Linked DNA regions of Skermanella sp. TT6. The protein of the gene in region 1 interacts with the protein of each later gene in a pairwise test. Links are inferred from orthologs where the notes say so. Each region holds a gene or a part of one and is shown in the gene's direction. Other genes may lie near its edges. The genes, in order: ftsA and IGS68_RS03830.

Region 1 (17,166 bases):
CTGGTCCCGGCCTGCATGCTGATGGTCGGCGTCTCGCTGCTGAGCCCTCGCGGGATCCGGCGGACCGCGGTGATCGCCTTCATCTTCTTCACCATCCTGCTGGCGCTGACCATGGTCATCGGCTTCGAGATCAAGGGTGCGCGCCGCTGGATCCATGTCCCCGGCCTGTCGATCCAGCCGTCGGAGTTCGTCAAGCCGGCCTTCGCCGTGGTCGCCGCCTGGCTGTTCGCCCACGGCAAGACCAGCGACCGGTTCCCCGGCGCGATCATCTCCATCATGCTGTACCTGATGATCGTCGGGCTGTTGATGATGCAGCCGGACCTGGGCATGACCTTCGTCGTCTCGGTGGTGTGGTTCTGCCAGTTCTTCCTGGCGGGGCTGCCGATCGTCCTGGTCGCCATCCTGGGCGTGCTGGGCATCACCGGCCTGGTCGGCGCCTACATGCTGTTCCCACACGTGTCGAGCCGCATCGACCGCTTCCTCGACCCGGCGGCGGGCGACAACTACCAGGTGACCCGGTCGCTGGAGGCGTTCCAGAACGGCGGCGCCTTCGGTACCGGCCCCGGCCAGGGCAGCATCAAGATGATGCTGCCGGACGCCCATGCCGACTTCATCTTCGCGGTCGCCGGCGAGGAGCTGGGGCTGTTCTGGTGCCTCGTCCTGATCACGCTGTTCGCCTTCATCGTGATCCGCGGGTTCCTGCGGGTGATGCGCGACGACAACCTGTTCGTCGTCCTGGCGGTCACCGGGCTGCTGACCCAGTTCGGGCTCCAGGCCTGGATCAACATGGCGTCGAGCCTGCACATGATGCCGACCAAGGGCATGACCCTGCCCTTCATCAGCTACGGCGGCTCGTCGCTGCTGGCGCTGGGCTTCGGCATGGGCATGGTGCTGGCGCTGACCCGCAAGCGCTTCGGCGGAGGAGACGGGACATGACGCCCATCGAGACGCAAGCCCCCGTCGTCCTGGCCGCGGGCGGCACGGGCGGGCACATGTTCCCGGCGGAGGCGCTGGCCCGCGAGCTGCTGGCGCGCGGCAACCGGGTGGTGCTGGTCACCGACCGCCGCGGCAAGGCCTTCGGCGACGCCCTGCCGGAGGTCGAGGTCCACCGCATCCGCGCGTCGAGCTTCGGCAGCGGCGTGATGGGCAAGCTGCGCGGCGCCGTCGAGCTGGGCCTGGGCGCCCTCCAGGCGCGGCGCCTGATCGCGGCCCTGCGGCCTTCCGTCGTGGTGGGATTCGGCGGATACCCGTCGGTCCCGACGGTGCTGATGGCGCAGCGGGCCGGCGTGCCGACCGTGCTGCACGAACAGAACGCGGTGCTCGGCCGGGCCAACCGGATGCTGGCGTCGGGCGCCGCCCGGATCGCCACCAGCTTCGCAACCGTGTCGGCGGTCAAGCCGGCCGACCGGGCGAAGCTGGTGACGACCGGCAACCCGGTGCGCCCGGCCGTCACCGCCGTCCGCGACCTGCCCTATCCGACGCTGGAACCGGGCGGCGAGCTTCGGCTGCTGGTGGTCGGCGGCAGCCAGGGGGCCCGGATCTTCAGCGAGATCGTGCCGGAAGCGCTGGCGCTGCTGCCCGCCATGCTGCGGGAGCGCATCCGCCTCGCCCAGCAATGCCGGCCGGAGGACCTGGAAGCGGCGAAGGCCGCCTTCGCCAGGGCCGGGGTCGATGCCGAGCTGTCCAGCTTCTTCCGCGACGTGCCGGACCGGCTGGCGGCCTGCCACCTCGCCATCTGCCGCTCGGGCGCCTCGACCGTAGCCGAGCTGGCCGCGGCCGGCCGGCCGGCCGTGCTGGTGCCCTACCCGTTCGCCATGGACGACCACCAGACCGCCAACGCGCAGGCCGTGGCCGATGCCGGCGGCGCCTGGCTGATGCCCCAGCCGGCCTTCACGCCGAAGGCGCTGGCCGACCGGCTGGAAGCCCTGCTCGACCTGCCCGCCACCCTGGCCAAGGCGGCCGAGGCGGCCCGCGCGCGCGGCGCCGCGGACGCGGCCTCGCTCCTGGCCGACATCGTCATCGACATCGCCCCTGGCGCCGCCAAGGGCGCCGCGTCACCCCGAAGCGACCGGCCCAAGGCCGGCGCGGACCGTTACTCCACCGAGGCCGCCGAATAATGAGAGCCCTGCCCCTGTCCATCGGGACGATCCACTTCGTCGGTATCGGCGGGATCGGCATGAGCGGCATCGCCGAGGTGCTGCGGAACCTGGGTTATTCCGTCCGCGGGTCCGACATCGCCGACAGCGCCAACGTCAAGCGCCTGCGCGCCCTGGGCATCCCGGTCGAGATCGGCCATCGCGGCGAGAACCTGGCCGACGCCTCGGTCGTGGTGATCTCCTCCGCGGTCAAGAAGGACAATCCCGAGGTCGCCGCGGCCCGTACCGCCCTGATCCCGGTGGTCCGCCGGGCCGAGATGCTGGGCGAGCTGATGCGGCTGAAATGGTCGATCGCGATCGGCGGCACCCACGGCAAGACCACGACCACCAGCATGGTCGGCACCCTGCTGGAAGGCGCCGGGCTGGACCCGACCGTGATCAACGGCGGCATCATCAACGCCTACGGCACCAACACCCGCCTGGGCGCCGGCGACTGGATGGTGGTCGAGGCGGACGAGAGCGACGGCACCTTCACCAAGCTGCCGGCGCTGATCACCGTCGTGACCAACATCGACCCCGAGCACCTGGACCATTACGGGACCTTCGACGGGGTCCGCTCCGCCTTCGACAGCTTCGTGCAGAACATCCCCTTCTACGGCTTCGCGGCGCTGTGCATCGACCATCCCGAGGTCCAGGCGATGATCCCGCGCGTCGCCGACCGCCGGATCGTGACCTACGGCTTCAGCCCGCAGGCCGACGTGCGCGCGGTGGACGTGGTGACCGGGACCGACGGCGCCCGCTTCGACGTGGCGCTCAGCGACCGCGTCGCCGGGGAGCCGCGCGTGATCGAGGGCATCCACCTGCCGATGTTCGGGCTGCACAACGTGCAGAACAGCCTGGCGGCCATCGCGGTCGGCAACGAGATGGGCATCGACGGCGACAAGATCCGGTCCAGCTTCGCCCGCTTCTCCGGCGTCAAGCGGCGCTTCACCAAGACGGGGGAGAGCAACGGCGTCACCGTGATCGACGATTACGGCCACCACCCGGTGGAGATCGCCGCCGTGCTGAAGGCGGCGCGGACCGCCGGGACCGGCCGGACCATCGCGGTGGTCCAGCCGCACCGCTACAGCCGGCTGCACAGCCTGTTCGAGGATTTCTGCGCCTGTTTCAACGACGCCGACACTGTCCTGGTCGCCGACGTCTATGCCGCCGGCGAGCAGCCGATCGAGGGCGCCGACCGCGACGGCCTGGTAGAGGGGCTCCGGATGCGCGGCCACCGCCAGGTGCTGCCGCTGCCGTCGGCGGAAGCCCTTCCCTCCATGGTCCGCGACCTCGCCCAGCCCGGCGACTTCGTCGTCTGCCTGGGCGCCGGCAACATCACCGCCTGGGCCAACGCCCTGCCCGGCGAGCTGGACAAGCTCCACGGCACCGAGGGAGGCAAGAACCGATGACGGCGGCCGCTCCCATGCACCACCACGAGCCCCACCTGATCGACCGCCTGCCGGCGGTGCGCGGACGGGTGACCGCGAACGCGCCGCTGGCGAACGTCACCTGGTTCCGCGTCGGCGGTCCGGCGGAGGTGATGTTCAGGCCGGCCGACGCCGCCGACCTGGCCGGCTTCCTGGCGGGCTGCCCGGCCGACGTGCCGGTGACCGTGATCGGCGTCGCGTCGAACCTGCTGGTGCGCGACGGCGGCGTGCCCGGCGTCGTGGTCCGGCTGGGCCGCGCCTTCGCCGAGATAGCCGTGGACGGCGGGACGGCGGACGGCATGGAGATCCGCGCCGGCGCCGCCGCGCTGGACCTGAACGTCGCGGTGGCGGCGCGCGACGCCGGCATCGCCGGGCTGGAGTTCCTGTCGGGCATCCCCGGCACGATCGGCGGCGCGCTCCGCATGAACGGCGGCGCCTACGGCCGCGAACTGTCCGACGTGGTGGTCTCGGCCACCGCCCTGGACCGCCAGGGGCGGGAGCACGTTCTGGACCGAGGGGCGCTGGGCCTGACCTACCGGCACTGCGCGGTGCCGGAGGATTGGATCTTCACCGGCGCCACGCTGCGCGGGCATCCCGGCGATCCTGCCGGGATCGGCCACCGCATGCACGAGATCTCGTCGGCCCGGGCCGACAGCCAGCCGGTGCGCGCGCGGACCGGCGGCTCGACCTTCGCCAACCCGCCGGGCGAGAAGGCCTGGGCGCTGATCGACCGCGCCGGCTGCCGGGGCCTGATGATCGGCGGCGCGCAGGTGTCGGAGAAGCACTGCAACTTCCTGCTCAACCTGGGTTCCGCCACGGCGGACGACCTGGAGTCCCTGGGCGAGGAGGTCCGCCGCCGCGTCTACGAGACGTCGGGCATCGAGCTGCGCTGGGAAATCCGCCGCATCGGCGTTCCCGCGCCGGGCAAGACCATTCCGGGGAGCACGCCATGACCGCGAAGCCGCAGCATGTCGCCGTCCTGCTGGGCGGCTGGTCGGCCGAGCGGGAGGTGTCGCTGGTCAGCGGCGCCGCCGCGGCCAGGGCGCTGCGGGAGAGCGGCTACCGGGTCACCGAGATCGACGTGAGCCGCGACCTGGGCGCGCTGATGGCCGCCCTGACGCCGCGCCCCGACGTGGTGTTCAACGCGCTGCACGGCCGCGGCGGCGAGGACGGGACGATCCAGGGCGTGCTGGACATCCTGGGCCTGCGCTACACCCATTCCGGCATGACGGCCTCCGCGATCGCCATGGACAAGACGCTGACCAAGCGGTTGCTGGAGAGCGTCGGCGTCCGCTCGCCCAAGGGGATGGTGGCGACGCGGGAGCAGGTGCTGGCCGGCGACATCATGCCAGCCCCCTATGTGCTGAAGCCCAACAACGAGGGATCGAGCGTCGGCATCCGGATCGTCCGCCCGGGGGACAACCGCGACCTGGTGGACGCCGAGAGCTGGAACCACGGCGAGACGGTCCTGATCGAGCAATACATCCCCGGCCGCGACCTGACCGTCGCGGTGATGGGCGACCGTGCCCTGACCGTGACCGAGATCCGGCCCCATTCCGGCTTCTATGACTATTCGGCGAAGTATACCGACGGTCGGGCTACGCACCTCGTCCCGGCCCCCGCCCCGCAGGCCGTTCTGGACGAGGCCATGCGGATGGCCCTGCTCGCCCACCGGACTTTGGGCTGTGCCGGGGTGAGCCGCAGCGACTTCCGTTGGGACGATGCAATTAAGGATAGCGCCGGAGTTTATTTCCTAGAAATTAACACACAGCCCGGTATGACCCCCCTGTCCTTGGTTCCCGAACAGGCGGCACATCTGGGTATATCCTTTGCCGAACTGGTCGTCTGGATGGTGGAGAACGCCGCATGTCACGTGTGAACAAGCCGACCCTCTGCGCGCCACGCGACCTTCGCGCCCGCACGGCGGAGCGCGCGCGCAACGCCACCCAGAAGGCCACGGAGAAGGCGAACCGCCGCCGGTCCTGGCCGCGCTGGACCGAGAAGGCGATGCGCCTGGGCCTGATCGCGTTCCCGATCCTGCTGGCCGGCGGCGCCGGGGCCTGGGCCTATCAGACCGGGTGGTTCGGCACCATGGCCGACCGGACGACCGCCGCCCTGATCGACCTGACCGTCGATGCCGGGCTGGAGGTCCAGGAGGTGCTGGTCGAAGGCCGGGTCGAGACCGACCGGAACGCCGTGATGGCGGCGATCCAGGTCAAGCGCGGCGACCCGATCCTGCGGTTCGATCCGGAGGCGGCGCGCGCCGGCCTGGAACGGCTGCGCTGGGTCGCGACCGCCACGGTCGAACGCCGCCTGCCCGACACCGTGTTCGTCAAGCTGGACGAGCGCAGGCCGATGGCGCTGTGGCAGCGCGACGGGAAGCTGGCGCTGATCGACCGCGACGGCGAGGTGCTGACCGAGCGCGAATTGGGCCGCTACAACAACCTGCTCCAGATCATCGGCGCCGATGCGCCGAAACACGCGCCGGAACTGCTGGGGCACCTGGCGACCGTGCCCGCGCTGTTCGAGCGGGTCAATGCCGCCAGCCGCGTCGGCGGCCGGCGCTGGGACCTGCATCTGGCCAACGGCGTCGTGGTCCGCCTGCCGGAGAGCGACATCGGCGGCGCCCTGAAGCATCTGGCCGAGCAGGAGCTGAAGCAACCGGTGCTTGATCGCGACATAGTCGCCGTCGACCTCCGCCTGCCGGACCGGCTGGTGATCCAGACTTCGGCGACTGCGGCACAACGTCGCCGTGTGCCTGAGGAAAAGATCTAAAGCCGTATCCGACTAACCGAAATAGGTAATACATACCAAATGCAGTAAGGCAATCGCCGTTTGAAATACTGTATCTTGGGATGATAAAGTGATTACTGCGTTAGGCCGAGGCCTGAGGGGACTGCGAGCGAAGCGATGGCCTTCAACGGGAGCAAGAGAGTGAAGCGACCGGTGCGCGGCGGGGTAATCGCCGCGCTGGACGTCGGCACAACCAAGGTCTGCTGCTTCATCGCGCGGGTCGAGGATGGCGGCGCGTTGCGGATCATCGGGATCGGCCATCAGGTATCACGCGGCCTGAGGGCCGGCACCATCGTCGACATGGACGCGGCGGAACAGGCGATCGGCACGACCGTCCACGCCGCGGAGCAGATGGCGGGCGAGACGATCCGCGAGGTGCTGGTCAACATCTCCGGCGGCCAGCCGGTCTCGCAGACGACCAACGTCGAGATCCCGATCGGCGGGCACGAGGTCGGCGACGCCGACGTGCGCCGGGCCCTGGCCCAGGCTCGCCAGTTCCAGGGCAACGCCGACCAGGAGCTGATCCACTCCATCGCGGTCGGCTATTCGATGGACGGCAACCGCGGCATCCGCGACCCCCGCGGCATGTTCGGCGAGAAGCTGGGAGTCCAGCTCCACACCGTGACCGCGGGATCGAGCGCGGTCCGCAATCTCGCCACCTGCGTCGCCCGCTGCCACCTGGACATCGAGAGCTTCGTCGTCTCCCCCTTCGCCAGCGGCCTCGCGGCCCTGGTCGAGGACGAGATGGAGCTGGGCTGCACCCTGATCGACATGGGGGGCGGCACCACGACCATCTCGGTCTTCTTCGACGGCAAGTGCGTCTACACCGACTGCGTGCCGGTCGGCGGCAGCCACGTGACGAACGACATCGCGCGGGGCCTGACCACGCCCGTGGCCCACGCGGAGCGCATGAAGACCCTGTACGGCAGCGCCATCGCCAACGTCGCCGACGAGCGCGAGATCATCGACGTGCCCCAGGTCGGCGAGGACGAGCCGGCCCAGGCCAACCACGTCCCCAAGTCCCTGCTGGTCGGCATCATCCAGCCCCGGCTGGAGGAGATCTTCGAACTGGTCCGCGCCCGCCTGGAAGTCAGCGGCATGGGCAAGGTGGCCGGCCGCCGGGTCGTGCTGACGGGCGCCGCCAGCCAGCTGCCGGGCACGCGCGAGCTGGCCCAGCTCATCCTGGACAAGCAGGTCCGGCTCGGCCGGCCGATGCGGATCGACGGGCTGGCGGAAGCCACCGGCGGTCCCGCCTTCTCGACGGCGGCGGGGCTGCTGGCCTTCGCGGTGCAGAGCCACGCGGAGCTTCCGGGCTTCAGCGCCGAGGCGGAACCGCCGAAACATCTTTGGGGACGCGTGAGCCTCTGGCTGAAGGAGAACCTATGAGCCGGGGCCAGGAACAGTCGACAAAGCGGAACAGCGCGCCGCGCGGATGCCGGGACAGAGACGCCCGCATCCGTGAAAGCGATCGGACACGACGGGCGATATGCAGGCCGGCACTGACCGGCGGTGTGAAAACCAACATGAATTCATGGAATTGAATTCGGGCGAATTCGAAGGGAACTGGAGGCTGTCATGATCAATCTCAGCATGCCGGAAATCGAAGTGGATCTGCGGCCGCACATCACGGTGTTCGGCGTCGGCGGGGCTGGCGGCAACGCCGTCAACAACATGATCAAGTCGAACCTGGAAGGCGTCGAGTTCGTCGTCGCCAACACCGATGCGCAGGCGCTGAAGGGCGCCCTGGCGGAGAAGCGCCTCCAGCTCGGCACCACGATCACGCGCGGCCTGGGCGCCGGCTCGCGCCCGGACGTCGGCCGCGCCGCGGCGGAGGAGCAGCTGGCCGAGATCATGGGCTACCTGGAAGGTGCCAACATGGTCTTCATCACCGCCGGCATGGGCGGCGGCACCGGCACCGGCGCGGCGCCGGTGATCGCGCGGGCCGCGCGGGAGCAGGGCATCCTGACCGTCGGCGTGGTGACCAAGCCGTTCCACTTCGAAGGCGCGCACCGCATGCGCCTGGCCGAGACCGGGATCAACGAGCTCCAGCAGTTCGTCGATACCCTGATCATCATCCCGAACCAGAACCTGTTCCGCATCGCCAACGAGAAGACCACGTTCGCCGACGCCTTCAAGATGGCCGACGACGTGCTGCATTCCGGCGTGCGCGGCGTGACCGACCTGATGGTGATGCCCGGCCTGATCAATCTCGACTTCGCCGACATCCGGTCGGTGATGACCGAGATGGGCAAGGCCATGATGGGCACCGGCGAGGCGTCGGGCGAGCGCCGGGCGATCGACGCGGCCGAGGCCGCGATCAGCAACCCGCTGCTGGACGACGTGTCCATGAAGGGCGCGCGCGGCGTGCTGATCAACATCACCGGCGGCATGGACATGACGCTGTTCGAGGTCGACGAGGCGGCCAACCGCATCCGCGACGAGGTCGATCCCGACGCCAACATCATCTTCGGCTCGACCTTCGACCAGGACCTCGACGGCCGCATGCGCGTCTCGGTGGTCGCCACCGGCATCGAGGCCGAGAAGATCGCCCATCCCCGCCCCGCCGCGGCGACCAACGGGCTGAGCGTGGTCAGCGGCGGCCGCAAGACCGTTTCGCCGGCCCCGGGACCCGCGGGCCTCGTCGCGCGCGCCGACCAGGCCCGCCAGCCGACCGACTACCACCACACGCTGGTCGCCGCCCCGATCCATCCGGGCGCGGCCCAGGGCCATGGCGGCCAGGGCCAGGGTGGTCCCCAGGGCTACGCGCCCCAGATGCATGCGCCGCACCAGGGCCACGCCGCGGTCGGCAACACCGTCCGGTCGTTCCCCATCGAACCGCAGCAGTACCAGCATCCCGAGCCGACGCCCGCCGTCTATGCGCCGCCGGCCGAGCCGGCGGCCCCCCCGGCGCCGCAGCACATGGAAGGCCAGCCGGCCCATCACCAGTCGGAACTGGCGGCCCCGCCTCGCGGCCGCGAGCCCGAACGGGTCAGCGGTCCGCTGCGCGGCCAGAACCAGGACGGCGTCTTCATCGCTCCGCGTCCGGCCGACTCCGGTCCGCGTCCGCAGAGCCAGAACCTCAACACCGAGCGCTATCTCGCCCCCACGGCGGCCCTGCCCGAGGCGGCCCCGAAGAAGCGCGGCAGCTCGCTGTTCGAGCGGGTGACCGGCCTGGGCCGGCGGATCATGGAAGGTTCGGAACCCGAGCAGCAGGCCCGCCAGGCGCCGCAGCCGCCGGCCCCGCCGGCAAGCGTCAAGCAGGCTCCGGGCGGCGCGCCGCAGGCACCCCGCCCGGCGGCCGAGCCGATGGACCGTCCGGCCAAGATGAGCCACGCCGAAGAGGAGATGCTGGACATCCCCGCCTTCCTGCGCCGCCAAGCCAACTGACCCGTGACCCGCGGGCGCCGAGGCGCCCGCGGGTCACGCGGACCGGTACCGGAAAGAGCCCCCGCCCTCGCGGCCGGGGGCTTTTTTCTTGGCCCAATGCTTGAAGCAAGAGGACACGGGTGTGATGACCATCACTCGAGGACTATGCCGCAACTGCGTAACAATCCGTAACAAAGAGTGATTTGTGCTCTGGCGCGGGACTTGATAGGTATTGATCGTGGGTAACGCCCACGACAGCCGAGTGCTTATCGAAGTATTGCCCACACGACGCATAGCAGGTAATCAAGTGTCCGAGCAAAGCCAGAGTAACGAGACGATGTTTCAGCAGACGCTGAAGAGCCCGATCAACTGCACCGGCATCGGCCTGCATTCCGGGTCCAAGGTCTCCATGCGCCTGATGCCGTCGGATGTGAATACCGGCATCGTGTTCGTGCGTACCGACCAGCCGGCCGACCGCGCGACCATTCGGGCCGACTGGGATCGGGTGACCGATACCAAGCTGTGCACCGTGGTCGCCAACGACGCCGGCGTTTCGGTCGGCACGATCGAGCACCTGATGGCAGCGCTTCGCGGTTGCGGCATCGACAACGCAGTGATCGAGCTGAACGGCCCTGAAGTGCCGATCATGGACGGCAGCTCGGCTCCCTTCGTGTTCCTGATCGAGTGCGCCGGCATCCGCCAGCAGGACAAGCCGCGCCGCCTGATCAAGGTCCTCAAGCAGGTGACGGTCGGCGACCAGACCCGCTTCGCCAGCCTGTCGCCCTCGCCGGTGACCGGCTTCAGCTTCGAGATCGATTTCGCCAGCGCCGCGGTCGCCCGCCAGGAGACCTACGTCAAGCTCGGCAGCGGCACCTTCAAGGCCGAACTGGCCCGCGCCCGCACCTTCGGCTTCCTTCACGAGGTCGACCAGATGCGGAAGCTGGGCCTGGCTCGCGGCGGTTCGCTGGACAACGCCATCGTCATCAGCGGCGACAAGGTGCTGAACGAGGGCGGCCTGCGCTACACGGACGAGTTCGTGCGCCATAAGATCCTGGACAGCATCGGCGACCTGTATCTGGCCGGCGCGCCGATCATCGGCCATTTCCATGGTTGCCGCTCGGGCCATGCGCTGAACAACCAGCTGCTGCGCGCCATGTTCGCCGACCAGACCGCCTGGTGCCATGTCGATGCCGACGAAGCCGGTGCGACGCCGGCGGAATGGGCCCGGGAGAAGATCGCGGCCGTCGCCTGATCGGCGTCCGAAACCGGACCGACCATCCCGAAAGGCACCGGAGGGCTTCCCTTCCGGTGCCTTTTTCGTTCTGATGGAGCCCTCAGCGGAGGGGCGGGCCATGTCCGGGGATCGCGCGTCGGGCTACGTGACCGAGATAGAGTATACCGGCGGATTCTATCCCGAACTGGGGCCGGTGCGGCTCGGCTTCGCGGCGCAGGCCGCCGGCCTCGGCAGTCCCGATCCCGGACTGCCCTTCACCTATCTGGAACTGGGCTGCGGCCAGGGACGCTCGACGGCGCTTCATGCCGCATCCCTGCCCCACGGCCGGTTCTTCGCCGCCGACCTGAACCCCGCCCATATCCGGAACGCCCGGGCGCTCTCCGAATCGGCCGGCCTCGCCAACGTGACCTGGCTGGAACGGAGCTTCGCCGAGCTGCTGGACGAGGATCTGCCGGATCTCGACTTCATCACGCTGCAAGGCGTCTATTCCTGGATCAGCGCGGAGAACCGCCGGCATGTGGCCGAGCTGGTCCGGCGGCGACTCAAGCCGGGCGGCCTGGTCTATCTGAGCTACAACGCCCTGCCCGGCTGGACCGCAGCGGCGCCGCTCCGCCGGCTCATGGCCGACCATGCCTCCCTCGGCACCGGGCCGCTGGAAGGCCGCATCCGCGACGCGGTCGGGTTCGCCGGCGCCCTACGCGACGCTGGGGCGCGCTATTTCGAACGCAATCCCGCCGCGGCGTCCCGCCTCGACCAGATCGCGGAGAAGTCGCCGGCCTATCTGGCCCACGAATATTTCAACCGGGACTGGACGCTGTTCTACTTCGCCGACGTCGCGGCCGAGATGGCGGAGGCCGGGCTGGGCTTCGCCGGATCGGCCCACCTGATGGACCGGGTCGAAGCCCTGACGATCCCGGCGGCGGCACGGCCGGCCTTGGCCGGTATCCACGACCCGACATTCCGCGAGACGGCGAAGGACTTCATCACCGGTCAGCCGTTCCGGCGCGACGTTTTCGTCCGGCCGGGAGCCCGGCCGGCCCCGGACCCCGTCCTGGCCCTTGTCACGCCGCGCGAGGCCTGTCCCGGCCGCGTCGCGGTCCCGGCCGGCGATTTCCGGATGGAGGGGGCGGTCCATGGTACCGTGCTGGACACCCTGGCGGGGGAACCGCAGCCGCTTTCGAGCCTGCTCGCCCTGCCGGCCCTGGCCGAACGGGGACATGGCCTGGGGCTGGAGGCGGTCATGACGCTGGTAGGGCTGGACCTGATCGGCCCCGCGCTGCCGCGGGCGGGCCTGCCCGGACGGCTGGCCTCGACGCGCCGCTTCAACGCGGCGATGCTGGACAGGCAGAGGGCCGGCCTGGAAAGCTCGGTCCATCTGGCGTCGCCGGTACTGGGGAGCGGCGTCGAGGTCAACCTGCTGGAAGGCCTGACCCTGTCGGCATGGCGGGACGGGGCCGGGGATCCGGCCCGGTTCGTCTGGAACGTGCTGGCCGGACGGGGCCAGCGCCTCGTCAAGGATGGCAGGACGCTGGAGAGCGAGGCCGGCAACCTGACGGAGATCGCGGAGCGTATCGAAGCCTTCGCGGCGGGGCGCCTGCTGGTGCTGAGCCAGCTGGGCGTCGCCGAGTGACGCGCGTCGTCAGGCTTCCGCGGCCAGCAGCCGGCGCGCGGTTTCCGCGTCGGCCAGGATCTGCTGCTTCAGCGCGTCGAAGCTCTCGAACTTGCGTTCCGGCCGGATGAAATCGATCATCTGCACCCGCAGGTGCCGGCCATAGAGGTCGCCGGAAAAGTCGAACAGATGGACCTCCAGCAGTTCCTTCAGGCCGTCGACCGTCGGTCGCCGGCCGAGATTGGCGACGCCGTCCGTCCAGACCGTCTGCGGCCCCTGGTCGATGCCGGCGCGCACGGCATAGACTCCGTAACGGGGGCGCAGATACTCTCCCAATTCCAGGTTGGCGGTCGGGAAGCCGATGGTGCGGCCCCGCTGGTCGCCATGCTCGACCCTGCCCTCCAGCTCCCAGGGGCGGCCCAGGACGACGGCGGCTTCCCGGGGATTCCCCGCGGCCAGGAGGTCGCGCACGCGGGTGGAGGAGAATACCCCGCCCGCGGCGTCGGCGGCGGGCTTCACCTCGGTCACGCCGAAGTCCGCGATCCGTGCCGCCTGGTATAGGAAACCGACGTCGCCGCCGCGCTTGTGGCCGAACACGAAGTCATAGCCGGCCACCACGTGGCTGGCACCCAGTCCGGCCAGCAGCACCTCGTCGACGAATTGCTGCGCCGTCCGTTGGGAGAACGTCTGGTCGAAATGGATCACGAACAGCAGATCGACCCCGAGATCCTCGATATGCCTGGCCTTGGTGCGGAAGGGAGTGAGGCGGAACGGCGCGTCGGCCGGCCGGAACAGGCTGCGCGGATGGGGTTCGAAGGTGAGCACGGCGAGCGGCTTGCCGCTGGCCCTGGCGATGTCGGCGGCGGTGCCGATGACGATCCGGTGACCGCTATGGACGCCATCGAAGTTGCCCAGCGCCACCACGGCGCCGCGCGCGTCCTCCGGCAGGTCTGTATAGTGTCTGAATAGTCTCATACCGGGCACCCCCTCGCCGCCCGGACCTCGATTAGCTCAAAAGAACAAGGATGTATATAGGCGGCGAGCGGCGCGTGGTAAGCGCGCCGAGCCCGGTGGCCCACGGTCCCCGGGGAGCGGACCTCCCGTCCGTCACATGCGCGAGGGGACCATCAGCAGGGCGTCGCCGTCGATCACCACGTTGCCCGCCACGGTGCAGACCGTCTTGACCGCGACGCGCCGCTTCTCGGGGAAGACCTCGGTGACGGTGACGCGCGCCTGCACGGTGTCGCCCGGCTTGACCGGCGCCTTGAACTTCAGGTTCTGGCTCAGATAGATGCAGCCGGGGCCGGGCAGCTTGGTGCCGAGCACGGTCGAGATCAGGCTGGCGGTCAGCATGCCATGGGCGATGCGGCCCTGGAACATGGTGGTGCTGGCGAATTCCTGGTTGAGATGCACCGGGTTGGTGTCGCCCGAAACGCCGGCATACAGCACGATGTCGGCGTCGGTCACGGTCCGCGCGTATACGGCGGACTGGCCGACGAAGAGGTCCTCGAGAAAAAACCCGGTCAGGCCGTCGTTGGCACCGCGCACGTCATCCATAATCCGACCTCTTCCAATTCCTATTGCACACGGATTGTGCATCACGAAGCTGTTTTTTCGCAATGCGGCATAACCGCGCCCAAGCCACCATCCCATAAGACTTATGAAGGAGAGGTTAGTTCCCGATACCTGTTGAATCGGCCCGGCGCGTTTGACTTTCCGGCTACCCGAGCAACCGTCTATCGGATCCGCCGCACTTCCCGTCAGGGACTCCCGGCACTTCAAAGGATGGCACAGCATGAGTCACGGCTTCGCTCTCATCACCGGCGGCACCACCGGCATCGGCGCCGCCTTCGCCAGGCTGCTTCCGGAAAGCACCAACCTGCTGCTCGTCGCACGCAACGAGGAGAGGCTCTCCGAACGGCGCGCCGAGCTGGAGAGGTCGGGCCGCACGGTGGAGACGGTCGCCGCCGATCTTTCCACGCGTGAAGGCCGCGACAAGCTGCTGGACAAGGCGTCCGAATGCGAGATCGACCTGCTGATCAACAATGCCGGGGCGGGCCGCTTCGCCCGAGTCCTGGACAACGACCCGGACGACGAGCTGGCGACGGTGGAACTGAACGTCGTCGCCCCGACCGTGCTGACCCGCGCGCTGCTGCCGGGCATGATCGAGCGCGCCCGGCGCGATGGCCGGCGGTGCGGGCTGATCCTGGTGTCCAGCACGACCGCCTTCCAGCCGATCCCGCTGCTCACGACCTATTCGGCGACCAAGTCCTTCGTGCTGGCCTATGGCGAAGGCCTTCGGGAGGAGACGAGGCGCGACCCGCTGGATCTGCTGGTGCTCTGCCCCGGCGCCACCCGCACCGAGTTCAGCGAGCGCTCCGGCTTCGACCTGGGGAAGCTTCCAGGCGCCGACGACCCGATGAAGGTCGCCCGCGAGGGGCTGGAGAACCTCGGCCACCGCACCGTCCATGTGGTCGGCATGGGCACGCGGGCGGCGCTGACGCCCTTCCTGATCCCGCGCCGCATCGCGACCACGGGTGCCGGGGCGATCATGTCGATCCTCGGCAAGGCCAACCGGCTGAAGCCGCGCCAGATGTGACGCCGGATCACCCGGCGCGCAGGGCGTGCCACAGGGTGCTGACGGCGAAGCCGATGAACATCACCCCGGTCGCGCGGATGATCCAGATCTCCCCCGACCGGTACAGGCGGCGCAGCGGCGGCGTTCCCACCAGCCAGATCAGGATGGCGTCCGCGACCAGGAACCCCGCGAACACCGCGCCCAGCAGGAGCGGCGCGTTGGCCGCGGTCAGGGACTCCAGGTCCTGGGCCAGCAGCGCCGTGAAGACGGACAGGGTGACCGGATAGCTCTTGGGATTGGTGACCCCGAACATCAGGCCGCGGGCCAGGGGCCGCCGGACGGAGGTGGAGACCTGCCCGGAGGCGTCGCGCCGGACCAGGACGGCGCGGGCTCCGAGATAGAGCAGGTATGCCCCGCAGGCCAGCGCCAGCACCTGGAACACGACCGGCGCTATGACCTTGGCGCCGATCAGCGCGGTCAGCGCCAGCATCGCCCACAAGGTATCGCCGACCAGATGCCCGACCAGGAACCCCGCCCCGGCCCGCCGCCCCTGGGCGGCACCGATCCCCAGCAGGGCCAGTACGGCCGGCCCTGGCGTCAGGACGACGATGGCTCCCGCCGTCGCGGCCGCCAGCAGGATCGAGGCTTCCATGGTTTTCCACCTGTCCGTTCAGGGCATCGGTCTTCGAGGATGGCGGCATCCTGCAATTCCTGGAACCTGCGGGCAAGGGCGTCATTCGGTGTTCCGGTCAGGGCACGACGTCGCGTACGCCGCGCTCCATCTGCTCGGAATGCTCGAATCGAGGTTTTGGGTTTAAAACTTTTAATAACTTTTCCCGCCTAACTAGGCCCTGTCTGAAGCTGGCCGGCGAGTCGTGATCGGCTTAGCCATATTCCTGGATGGGCCTGACCTTTGGATGATCGAGATTTGTCGGTCGAGACATTCTTCTCATCGCCGAAACTGGCGATGAACCGAATCCGTTGGCGAACCCGCGATCACTCGGAGTACGCTGCCGCCACCATTCGTTTGGAAACGGCAGGTTTTAGGAAAGGTGCTGACCGCCTTGAATTGACCGCCCACTTGAGGCGAATCCCAAGAAAATTGAACTTCAATCTGCTGTTTTACAACAAGTGTGTATTTCGGCTTGACGTAGAGCCTGCCCGCAGTCATCGGAATTTGCTTACCGGGAAATCAACCTCATGTACACATTGGCAGGCATGGCCTCTCTTCGAAGCACAACCAGATACGAGGACAATGTCGCATGCGGAATGGCTTGACGAATTCTGCCGGAATTGCCATATAATTTACCCATATCCATATCGACCTCCTCCGTATGATAGGGAGCAGCTGAAGCTGGACCTTAAATGAACAAGGTTATGCCAACGGAGGTGGAGCGAATTGCTCGCTCCTTGATTTCCGCAGAAGAGACCAATCTGGGCATCGAGGTAACTACGCCTGTCATATACCCGAATGGCAACTGCGTGACAGTCGTCGTGGAGCAGACGCGATCCGGATTGGCCGTTCACGACGCCAGTTCCGGCGCGATGTTTCTCGCATCCGAAGGTATTCACTTCACCCGCCAGATCGCTAGAAGATTGGCGCCGCTGGTCGCCGATTACGGCTGCAAACTGGACGATGGCCGGGTTGCCAGAAACACCGACAGCACCGATCTTGCTGTGGCCATCGCACTGGTCGCAAATGCATCGCGTCTGGTCGCGGACCATGTTCTAGAAGTCAGACGCCAAACCGAAGTCGAGTTCCGCCATGCCGTCACTGAACGCCTCCGGGAATTCGTCGGAGAAAGGCTGCGCGAGAACGAGACTTTCCACGGTGCCAGCGGACGGGTCTACAGGGTGGCAAACGTGATTCTGGATGCGGAACAAGCGTGCCCCATCGCATTCATCGTATCGCTGGCGTCTCGCGGTACGGTGCCCGCCTGCTTCTCCGAAATGTTCGATCTGAAGAATGCATTCCCAACCGTGGCGAACGAATCAGTGTATGCCGAGCACGGCGACCTCCG
Region 2 (10,373 bases), 650 kb from region 1 along the record:
GGCGGCATCGCCATCGACCATTACGGCGTTCCCATTTCCGACGAGACCATGGCCGATGCCATGGGCGTGGATGCCGTGCTGCTGGGCGCCGTCGGCGGCCCCAAGTGGGACAATATCGGCTTCGACAAGCGCCCCGAGGCCGGGCTGCTGCGCCTGCGCAAGGAGCTGGGCCTGTTCGCCAACCTGCGCCCGGCGATCGTGTTCGACGCTCTGGTGGACGCCTCGACCCTCAAGGCGGACATCGTCCGCGGCCTCGACCTGATGATCGTCCGGGAGCTGACCGGCGGCGTCTATTTCGGCGAGCCCCGCGGGATCGAGGACCTGCCCGACGGCCAGCGCCGCGGCGTCAACACCCAGGTCTACACCACGTCCGAGATCCACCGCGTCGCCCGCGTCGCCTTCGAGCTGGCGCGCAAGCGGCAGAACAAGGTCTGCTCGGTCGAAAAGGCCAACGTGATGGAATCCGGCCTGCTGTGGCGCCAGGAGGTGACCGCCCTGCACAAGGCCGAATATTCCGACGTCGAGCTGTCGCACATGTACGCCGACAACTGCGCCATGCAGCTGATCAAGAACCCCAAGCAGTTCGACGTCATCGTCACGGACAACCTGTTCGGCGACATGCTGTCGGACGAGGCGGCGATGATGACCGGCTCGCTCGGCATGCTTCCCTCGGCCTCGCTGGGCGCCCCCGACGACACCGGCCGCCGCCGCGCCCTGTACGAGCCGGTCCACGGCTCCGCCCCGGACATCGCCGGCCGCGACCTCGCCAACCCGATCGCCACGCTGCTCAGCTTCGCCATGATGCTGCGCTACTCGTTCGACATGAACGAGGATGCCGACCTGATCGAGCAGGCGGTCCAGACCGTGCTGAACGGCGGCACCCGCACCTCCGACATCATGGCGCCGGGCATGGCCCGCTGCTCCACGTCGGTGATGGGTGACTCGATCGTCCGCGTCCTGGAGCGGATCGCCGCCTGACCCAAGCCGAAGCGCGGGCCGACCCCGGCCCGTGCTTCCCGGTATCCCGAAACGCCTCGCGTCACCGCGCCGCATCGACCGTCGCGTGATGGCTCGTGGGCCACGTTGCGATGCGACTATCAAGGCGCTGGTCTGGACCGGCACCCCGGCCCTGCCGCGCATCCTGACCGGCACCGGCGTCGAGCGCTTCGTTTCGACCGAGTTCGCCAGCATCCGCCTGCGCCACCCCGACATGGTGGCCGAGCTGGCCGGCGGCGTCCTTCACCTGGAACTGGAATCAGGCTCCTCCCCGGACATCGTCTGGCGGATGTACGAGCATGACGGCCTGATCTCCGAACGCTACGGCAACGCGCCGGTCACCCAGCTCGTGCTGCGCCTCGGCGAGCGCCGGTCCGACGAGCCCGCCGGCATCTTCCATCCCAGCCTGAACTTCCGCTTCGAGGTCCGCTACATCGCCGACTTCGACGCCGGCCCGCTGCCCGACAGCCCGTCGCCCAACGGCGCGGTACTGCTAATCCTGTGCAAATGCGACGATATTCGAGAGCGCGTGCGCGCGATCCTGGCACGACTCGCGACGCTCGGCAGGCGGGACCGGAGCGGTTCGACATGGTCGGAAACCGCTCAGCCACCTTCAACGCCGCCGCCAAGCATCGCTTCGAGGCCCTGCCGCCCTGCTTACGAGGCTTGAAGCCGGGGGTGCTGTCGTGGTGACCACCTTGTCGTCCGGCGCCGGCGGGGCGTCAAATCGCCGAACCGTCGTCCTGAACCTGCAATCCTGCCTGCCGACAGAGCCAGAAAGAAAAGGCCGCCGTCCCTTGCGGGACGGCGGCCTTTCCGGTCTTCGTCCGATACGGGATCAGGTCCCGGTGCGGCGTTCCTCGAATTCCATGCCCGAATGCACGGTCCGCGCGGCGGCGGCGGCCGAGCGCTGGAAGGCCAGGACGACGGCGGCCATCTCGCGGCTGGTGGCGGGGGTCAGCGGGCGGCCGGGCAACCGGGTCACGCCGTCCTCGCCCACTTCGCCGTCCATCAGGCGGCGGAGCGCCTCGCGGCCGCGGCAGAGGCGCGACTTGACGGTGCCGACCTTGGCGCCCAGCACGTCGGCCGCTTCCTCGTAGCTCATGCCCTCGAGGCCGATGAGGAGAAGCACTTCACGCATTTCCGGGGTCAGCCGGGCCAGGGCCCGCTCCAGGTCGCGGACGGCGAGGCCGTGCTCCTGGGCGGCCGGCGCCGGCGGGCTCAGCGCCTCCAGCGTCTCGTCCGGCGTCGCGGTGGTGCGGGCGCGGCGCAGCTCGTTGATATGGGCGTTGCGGAGAATGGTGAACAGCCAGGCGCGCATGTTGGTGCCCGGCGTGTAGCTGTCCAGGCGGGTCAGCGCCCGCTCGAGGGTGTCCTGGACAAGATCGTCGGCCCGCTCGGGGTGGCCGACCAGAGCCCGCGCGAAACGGCGCAGAGCGGGAATTTCCTGTTCCAACCGGTCAAGCGTGTTTTCAGACATGGGTGACAGCCTCCCCGGACATTTCCGACTTCGCGCTGTTGAGCAAGGATGGGATGGTTGAGCGCAACACCATTATTCCACTTCCTGACCAGCCGGCCGCCGTCCCGAGACGGCAGCGCCGGCCTGTTTGGGTGAACCACCGCCCGGTCCCGCGGCTGGACGCCTGCGGCGCGCCAAACACACGAACTCCTAGGCAGTAAAACCTTTGGACGCCACTTTGTTCCCGCGACCCGCAAAAAATTCCGGCTTCGAAAGATCGCGGCGTAGACCGCGTGATTTCCTTCGTCATCATCGGTTTACATCCTGCAGGACCTGCCGGAACCGGATCACCGGGGCGTCGACGTTACCTCTAGGATATAAGCCCCCTGGCCCGCAACACGACCTATCTTTAAGAAACAAAACGCTACCCCCAACGTCATATTCTGACGCTTTGTAGCCATTTTAATATCACGATCCAGCCCTTGGCCTGTCCTCGACCTGTCCCCGATGCCGGGACCCCTGTCCGGAATGTCCCGTGGCATCCAGCAAATCAGGCGGAAAACGGTTGCGGGACACCCGCCCCTTGCTTTAGACATACCGGGCCTGGGGCCTTGGTCGGACACGATAGCCGGCCAGACGCCTTAACGCAAATTTAACCATACCGGCGCCACCTTGGCACCAGCAGCCGGTCCCGGCACCCCGGCGGTGCGGACCGATTGACCGAAGGTAGAAACTGGTGATTACGCAGGCTCGCACGTCCGACATCATGAAGGCCCCCCGCGGGGACCGGATCGGTGCGCGTGCTCCGGCCATCGCCAGCACGGGCGGTTCCCTGCCCCTGCCGGAAGCGCTGCTGTCTGCCCGTGGGCTGCATGGGGCTCTCCTTCTGCGACTTATGCGCCCCTGAGCGCCGCCGTCGTCATTGACAGGTGTTCAGGGGGATCATGGCGCTCGCGCCATCCATCACCGTCGCATCATTGATATCGGTCCTGCCCGCAGTCCGGTCCCGTCAAGGGGGCCGCGGGCACCGGTAAGCACAGAAGGATCCAGTTCCATGACCGCCGCCACCGACCAGACCCCCGTCAACGCCGCCCCCTCCCCTTCCGACGCCGGCCGCGTCATCATCTTCGACACCACCCTGCGCGACGGCGAGCAGTCGCCCGGCGCCTCCATGAACCTGGAGGAGAAGCTGCGCATCGCCCGCGTGCTGGAGGAGATGGGCGTGGACGTGATCGAGGCCGGATTCCCGATCGCCTCCAACGGCGACTTCGAGGCCGTGCGCGAGATCGGCAAGGTCGTCCGCAACTCGGTCATCGCCGGACTGTCGCGCGCCAACCGCCGCGACATCGACCGCGCCGCCGAGGCCCTGCAGTTCGCCGAGCGCAAGCGCATCCACACCTTCATCTCCACCAGCCCGCTGCACATGAAGTACAAGCTGCAGATGGAGCCGGAGAAGGTGCTGCAGGCCGTCTGGGACAGCGTCACCCACGCCCGCAACCATGTGGAGGACGTGGAATGGAGCGCCGAGGACGGCTCGCGCACCGAGCACGACTTCCTGTGCCGCTGCGTCGAGACCGCGATCAAGGCGGGCGCCACCACGATCAACATCCCCGACACCGTCGGCTACGGCGTGCCGGAGGAATACGGCGCCCTGTTCACGATGCTGATCAACCGGGTGCCCAATGCCGACAAGGCGATCTTCTCGGTCCATTGCCACAACGACTTAGGGTTGGCGGTCGCCAACTCGCTGGCCGGCGTCACCGCCGGCGCCCGGCAGATCGAATGCACGATCAATGGCCTGGGCGAGCGCGCCGGCAACGCCGCGCTGGAGGAGATCGTCATGGCGCTGCGCACCCGCGCCGACGCCCTGCCCTACACCACAGGCATCCAGACCGAGCAGATCATGACGGCGTCCCGCCTGGTATCGGCGGTGACCGGCTTCGTGGTCCAGCCGAACAAGGCGATCGTCGGCAAGAACGCCTTCGCCCATGAGTCCGGCATCCACCAGGACGGGATGCTGAAGAACGCCCAGACCTACGAGATCATGACCCCGGAATCGGTTGGCCTGAACCGCTCGACCCTGGTCATGGGCAAGCATTCCGGCCGCGCCGCCTTCCGGGCCAAGCTGAAGGACCTGGGCTACGCGCTGGGCGACAACGCCATCGAGGAGACCTTCGTCCGCTTCAAGGACTTGGCGGACAAGAAGAAGGACGTCTTCGACGAGGACATCATAGCGCTGGTCGACGACAGCATCGGCAGCACCAACGAGCGGATCCGCTTCGTCTCGCTGATGGTGGTCGCCGGCTCCAAGGGTCCCCAGCGGGCCGAGCTGGAGCTGGAGATCGACGGCGAGGCCGTGAGCACGGTCGCGACCGGGTCCGGCCCGGTGGATGCCACCTTCAACGCGATCTCGGCGCTGTTCCCCCACGAGGCCAGGCTGCAGCTGTACCAGGTCCACGCCGTGACCGAGGGCACCGACGCGCAGGCGGAAGTGACCGTCCGGCTGGAGGAGAACGGCAAGACGGTCAACGGCCAGGGCGCCGACACCGACACCCTGGTGGCGAGCTGCCGCGCCTATGTCCACGCCCTGAACAAGTTGCTGACCAAGCGTCAGAAAACGGCGCCCGAGGCACTCTCCGCTTGAGTGGTTTGCGGCGTTGCTCTATTCAAACGGATGGTGGTTCGTGCCCTCGAGCCTCCATCCAGATTACCTCCGACGGCGGCTCGCCAATGAGCCGCCGTTGTCTCGGATGGGCCGCGTCAACCGGATGAAGAGTTAATCAACTCCATGTTTTCCAAATTGCTCGGCGTCCTGTCGGCCGACATGGCGATCGACCTGGGTACGGCCAACACCCTCGTGTACGTCAAGGGGCGGGGAATCGTCCTGAACGAGCCGTCGGTCGTCGCCATCGCCACCATCCGCGGCAAGAAGCAGGTGCTCGCGGTCGGCGACGAGGCCAAGATGATGCTGGGCCGCACGCCCGGCAACATCCAGGCGATCCGGCCGCTGCGGGACGGCGTCATCGCCGACTTCGAAGTCGCCGAGGAGATGATCAAGCACTTCATCCGCAAGGTGCACAACCGCCGCAGCTTCGCGAGCCCGCAGGTGATCATCTGCGTGCCGTCGGGCTCCACCGCGGTCGAGCGGCGCGCGATCCAGGAGTCGGCCGAGTCGGCCGGCGCCCGCCGGGTCTTCCTGATCGAGGAGCCGATGGCAGCCGCGATCGGCGCGGGCCTGCCGGTGACCGAACCGACCGGCAGCATGGTCGTCGATATCGGCGGCGGTACGACCGAGGTCGCCGTGCTGTCGCTGGGCGGCATCGTCTATTCCCGCTCGGTCCGCGTCGGCGGCGACAAGATGGACGAGGCGATCATCGGCTATATCCGCCGCAACCACAACCTGCTGGTCGGCGAGAGCTCGGCCGAGCGGATCAAGAAGGAGATCGGCTCCGCCTGCCCGCCCGAGGACGGCGAGGGCCGGATCATGGAGATCAAGGGCCGCGACCTGATGAACGGCGTGCCCAAGGAACTGATCATCAGCGAGCGCCAGATCGCGGAATCCCTGTCCGAGCCGGTCAGCGCCATCATCGAGGCGGTGAAGGTGGCCCTGGAGCACACGGCGCCGGAACTGGCCGCCGACATCGTGGACAAGGGCATCGTGCTGACCGGCGGCGGCGCCCTGCTCAGCAACCTGGATTATGTGCTGCGCCACGCGACGGGCCTTCCGGTCTCCATCGCCGACGATCCGCTGTCCTGCGTGGCGCTCGGCACGGGCCGGGCTCTCGAAGAGATGAAGACGCTTAAGCACGTTCTCATCCAGATGTACTCCTGATATTCATAATCGGCGCGGCACACTCCCTCCAGGAGGGCTGCCGCCCGTGCAACCTCCTGACATCCGGCTTTCAGCCCCGCAGAGCACAGGAAAGGCCCCGTGAAGACACGTGCCACCGGATCCGTGGTTCGTCTCGCCGCACCCCTGCGCGCGCTGGCCCAGCGATTCTCCTTCCTTCTCCTGGTGTTCGCCGCCATAGCCCTGATGATGGTCGGCAAGGTCGACACCGTGCTGGTGGACGGGCTGCGGGTCCGGGTGACCGATGCCTTCGCCCCGATCCTGGACGCGATCTCCCGCCCCGCGGCGACGGCGGCCCATTTCGTCGAGAGCCTGCACGAGATCGTCAACCTGCGCGGTGAGAACGAGCGGCTCCGGCAGGAGAACGCGGCGCTGCTGCAGTGGCAGCAGGCGGCCCAGCGGCTCGACGCCGAGAACCGCAGCCTGCGCAGCCTGCTGAACTACAAGCCCGAACTGGCCGCCTCCTACATCACGGCCCGGGTCGTCGCCGATCCCGGCGGCGCCTTCGTCCGCACCGTCGTCGTCACCGCCGGCCGGCGCGACGGCGTCAGGCCCGGCCAGGCCGCCGTGTCCGGCCGGGGATTGATGGGCCGCGTGGTCCAGGCGGGGGAATGGTCGTCGCGCGTCCTGCTGATCACGGACCTCAACTCGCGCATCCCGGTGGTGATCGAGCCGTCGCGCCAGCGCGCCGTGATGGGCGGCGACAATTCCGGGACGCCGCGCCTGCTCTATCTGCCGGGCGACACCGCGCCGGCGGTCGGCGACAGGGTGGTGACCTCGGGGCATGGCGGCATGTTCCCGCCGGGGCTGCCGGTCGGGCTGGTCGCGGAGGTGGGCGAGAGCGCGATCCGGGTGCAGCCCTTCGTCGATCCCGGGCGGGTCGAGCATGTCCAGCTGGTCAATTTCGGGCTGTCCGGCGGCCTTGGCGCCAATGCCCCGGCGGACGCCGCCGGCGGCCTGAACTGACGCCGGCGGGACCCTTGCCCATGACCGGCGGCTTCTGGAGCAGGATCGACCAGACGGGGCGCAACATGGCGCCCCTGTCGATCACGGCGGCCCTGATGCTGGTCGGGATGGTGCCCCTGCACCTGCCCAACTATGCCCCGGTGGCCCCCATGCTGCCGCTGATGGCGGTCTATTACTGGGTGATCCACCGGCCCGACCTGCTGCGCCCCAGCATGGCGTTCGGCCTGGGCCTGCTCCAGGACCTGCTGAGCGGAACCCCGCTGGGGATGACGCCGCTGATCCATGTGCTGGTCTACTGGGTGGTGCTGACCCAGCGGCGTTTCTTCCTGGGGACGTCCTTCGCGATGCTGTGGTTCGGGTTCGCGCTGGTGGCCTTCGGCGCCGGCCTGGTCGGCTGGCTCGCCTGGTCGATCCTGAACCTGCGGCTGCTGTCGCCCAACTCTGCCCTGATGCAGTCGACCATGACGGTGGCGGTGTTCCCGCTGTTCGGCTGGCTGTTCATCCGCATCCACCGCGCCTTTCTCCAGGCCTGACGAGGTCCTTGCCGCCATGGAGCGCGATACCGATAGATACCGCAGCCTGACCCGGCGGGCCCTGATGCTGGGCGGCATGCAGGCCGGCCTGCTGTCGACGCTGGTCGCCCGGATGTATTACCTGCAGGTGCTGGAGTCCGACCGATACACGGTGCTGGCGGAAGAGAACCGGATCAACATGCGCCTGCTCGCCCCGTCGCGCGGCCAGGTGCTGGACCGGTTCGGCGTGCCGCTGGCGGTGAACCAGCAGAATTTCCGCGTGGTCATGGTGTCGGAGCAGGCGCGCAAGATCGACCGCATGCTGACGCTGATCTCGGAGATCGTGCCGCTGACCGAGGCGGACTGGCGCCGCATCACCCGCGAGATCCAGCGCAAGCGCGCCTTCGTGCCGGTCACGGTGAAGGAGAACCTGACCTGGGATCAGGTCACCATGATCGAGGTGAACGCCCCCGACCTGCCCGGCGTCTCGATCGAGGTCGGCGAACTGCGCAGCTATCCCTACGAAGCCGCGACCGCCCATTTCCTGGGCTATGTCGGCGCCGTGTCGGAATCCGAGCTGAACGGCGATCCGGTCCTGGCGCTGCCCGGCTTCCGCATCGGCAAGTCGGGCATGGAGAAGTTCCACGACGCCAGCCTGCGCGGCGTCGCGGGCACCAGCCAGTTGGAGGTCAACGCGGTCGGCCGGGTGATCCGCGAGCTGTCGCGCCAGGAGGGCCAGCCCGGCCGCGACCTCACGCTGACCATCGACATCGGCCTGCAGCAATACGCCCAGGATCGGCTGAAGGAGGAGAAGAGCGCCGCGGCCGTCGTGATGGACGTGCATACCGGCGGCATCTACTCCATGGCGTCGAATCCCAGCTACGACCCCAACCTGTTCACGACGGGCATCAACGCGGAGGCCTGGGAGGACCTGCTGTCCGACCCGACGACCCCGCTGACCAACAAGGTGGTCGCCGGTCAGTACGCGCCCGGCTCCACCTTCAAGATGCTGGTGGCGCTGGCGGCGCTGGACAGCGGCATCGTCGGGCCGCGCCATACGGTGTTCTGCCCCGGCCACATGGACCTGGGCGACCACCGCTTCCATTGCTGGAAGAAGGGCGGGCACGGCACGCTGGACCTGGTCGGCGCGCTCAAGCATTCCTGCGATACCTTCTTCTACGACCTGGCGCGCCGGATCGGCATCGACCGCATCCACGACATGGCGAAGCGCTTCGGCATGGGCCAGCGGACCCAGCTCGACCTGCCCAGCGAGCGGCCGGGACTGATCCCCAGCCGGGAGTGGAAGCAGGCCAACCTGGGCAAGTCCTGGACCCAGGGGGAGTCGCTGATCGCCGCAATCGGCCAGGGCTATGTGCTGGCGACCCCGCTGCAGCTCGCGGTGATGCTGTCCCGGCTGGTCAACGGCGGCTTCGCGGTCAAGCCGCACCTGACCAAGCAGATCGAGCGCGGACCGGCGGAACAGACCGCCTGGCCTTCCCTGGGTGTCAACAAGGGCCACCTGGACCTGGTGCTCCAGGGCATGAACGCCGTGATGAACCAGCCGGGCGGCACCGCCTACAAGATGCGCATAGCCGAGGCCGGCTTCGAGATGGGCGGCAAGACGGGGACCAGCCAGGTCCGCCGCATCACCATGGCGGAACGCAGCACCGGCGTCCTGAAGAACGAGCAGCTGCCGTGGCGCCAGCGCGACCACGCGCTGTTCGTCGGCTTCGCGCCGCTGCACGCGCCGCGCTACGCCTGCGCCGTCATCGTCGAGCATGGCGGCGGCGGCTCGGCGGTGGCGGCGCCGATCGCCCGCGACATCCTGCTGGAGGTCCAGCGCCGCGACAGCGCGCGGGGCGTGCCCCAGGTCTCCAGCGCGGTCCCGGCGGCGGAGCCGGCCCAGCCGGCTCCGGGGGACAAGCCGGGGAGGATCGGCGGATGAACGGCGACTTCCTGGGCCACCAGCCGGAACTGACGCTGGGCGAAAAGCTGTGGCAGATCAATTGGAAGCTGATCCTGCTGCTGACGGCCATCGCCTCGGTCGGCTGGGCCATGCTCTATTCGGCGGCCAACGGCAGCGTCGATCCCTGGGCCTCCCGCCAGGCGGTCCGGTTCGGCGCGGGCATCTGCGTGATGGTGGCGGTTGGGCTGATCGACCTGCGGCTGTGGCTCCGCCTGTCCTATCCGATCTACGGCGTGGCCCTGGTGCTGCTGATCGCGGTCGAGATCGTCGGCGAGATCGGCATGGGGGCGCAGCGCTGGATCGACCTGGGCATCATCCAGATCCAGCCGTCGGAGATCATGAAGATCGCGATCGTGCTGGCGCTCGCCCGCTACTTCCATGCCGCCTCGCTGGAGGAGGTCGGTCGGCCCACCTTCCTGATCGTGCCGCTGCTGATGGTGCTGGCCCCGGTCGGGCTGGTGATGAAGCAGCCGGACCTGGGTACCGCGCTGATGGTCATGATGGTCGGCGGCGCGATCTTCTTCCTGGTCGGCGTCCGGCTGTGGAAGTTCGCCGTGATCATCGCGGGCGGCGCCGCCTCGATCCCGGTCGCGTGGCAGTTCCTGCACGACTACCAGAAGAACC

The links.
Region 2: the proteins of ftsA (region 1) and IGS68_RS03830 interact in binary tests that used the Escherichia coli proteins (3 or more experiments, as listed by UniProt). The link is inferred for Skermanella sp. TT6 from one-to-one orthologs.

What each region holds. Positions count from the first base shown.
Region 1 is NZ_CP067420.1:1,459,505-1,476,670, reverse strand. What follows is about bases 5,798-8,609. They hold ftsA (cell division protein FtsA), read left to right. Parts: upstream 5,798-6,475; coding sequence 6,476-7,744; downstream 7,745-8,609. Other genes in these bases: ftsZ (cell division protein FtsZ), read left to right, coding at 7,934-8,609; IGS68_RS06835 (cell division protein FtsQ/DivIB), read left to right, coding at 5,798-6,340. Also shown: putative lipid II flippase FtsW, read left to right, coding at 1-936; murG (undecaprenyldiphospho-muramoylpentapeptide beta-N-acetylglucosaminyltransferase), read left to right, coding at 933-2,117; murB (UDP-N-acetylmuramate dehydrogenase), read left to right, coding at 3,544-4,518; IGS68_RS06840 (D-alanine--D-alanine ligase), read left to right, coding at 4,515-5,444; more of IGS68_RS06835, read left to right, coding at 5,432-5,797; more of ftsZ, read left to right, coding at 8,610-9,745; lpxC (UDP-3-O-acyl-N-acetylglucosamine deacetylase), read left to right, coding at 10,062-10,976; IGS68_RS06815 (class I SAM-dependent methyltransferase), read left to right, coding at 11,077-12,588; IGS68_RS06810 (bifunctional riboflavin kinase/FAD synthetase), read right to left, coding at 12,598-13,542; IGS68_RS06805 (MaoC family dehydratase), read right to left, coding at 13,675-14,124; IGS68_RS06800 (SDR family NAD(P)-dependent oxidoreductase), read left to right, coding at 14,363-15,166; IGS68_RS06795 (LysE family translocator), read right to left, coding at 15,174-15,797; IGS68_RS06790 (hypothetical protein), read right to left, coding at 16,095-16,316; IGS68_RS06785 (hypothetical protein), read left to right, coding at 16,511-17,166. UniProt on the Escherichia coli protein: Essential cell division protein that assists in the assembly of the Z ring. May serve as the principal membrane anchor for the Z ring.
Region 2 is NZ_CP067420.1:815,666-826,038, reverse strand. Bases 4,445-7,265 are described here. They hold IGS68_RS03830 (rod shape-determining protein), read left to right. Parts: upstream 4,445-5,243; coding sequence 5,244-6,287; downstream 6,288-7,265. Other genes in these bases: mreC (rod shape-determining protein MreC), read left to right, coding at 6,387-7,265; IGS68_RS03835 (2-isopropylmalate synthase), read left to right, coding at 4,445-5,099. In the rest of the region: leuB (3-isopropylmalate dehydrogenase), read left to right, coding at 1-978; IGS68_RS03845 (hypothetical protein), read left to right, coding at 1,067-1,666; IGS68_RS03840 (sigma-70 family RNA polymerase sigma factor), read right to left, coding at 1,835-2,476; more of IGS68_RS03835, read left to right, coding at 3,510-4,444; more of mreC, read left to right, coding at 7,266-7,271; rod shape-determining protein MreD, read left to right, coding at 7,292-7,804; mrdA (penicillin-binding protein 2), read left to right, coding at 7,821-9,728; rod shape-determining protein RodA, read left to right, coding at 9,725-10,373. UniProt on the Escherichia coli protein: Forms membrane-associated dynamic filaments that are essential for cell shape determination. Acts by regulating cell wall synthesis and cell elongation, and thus cell shape.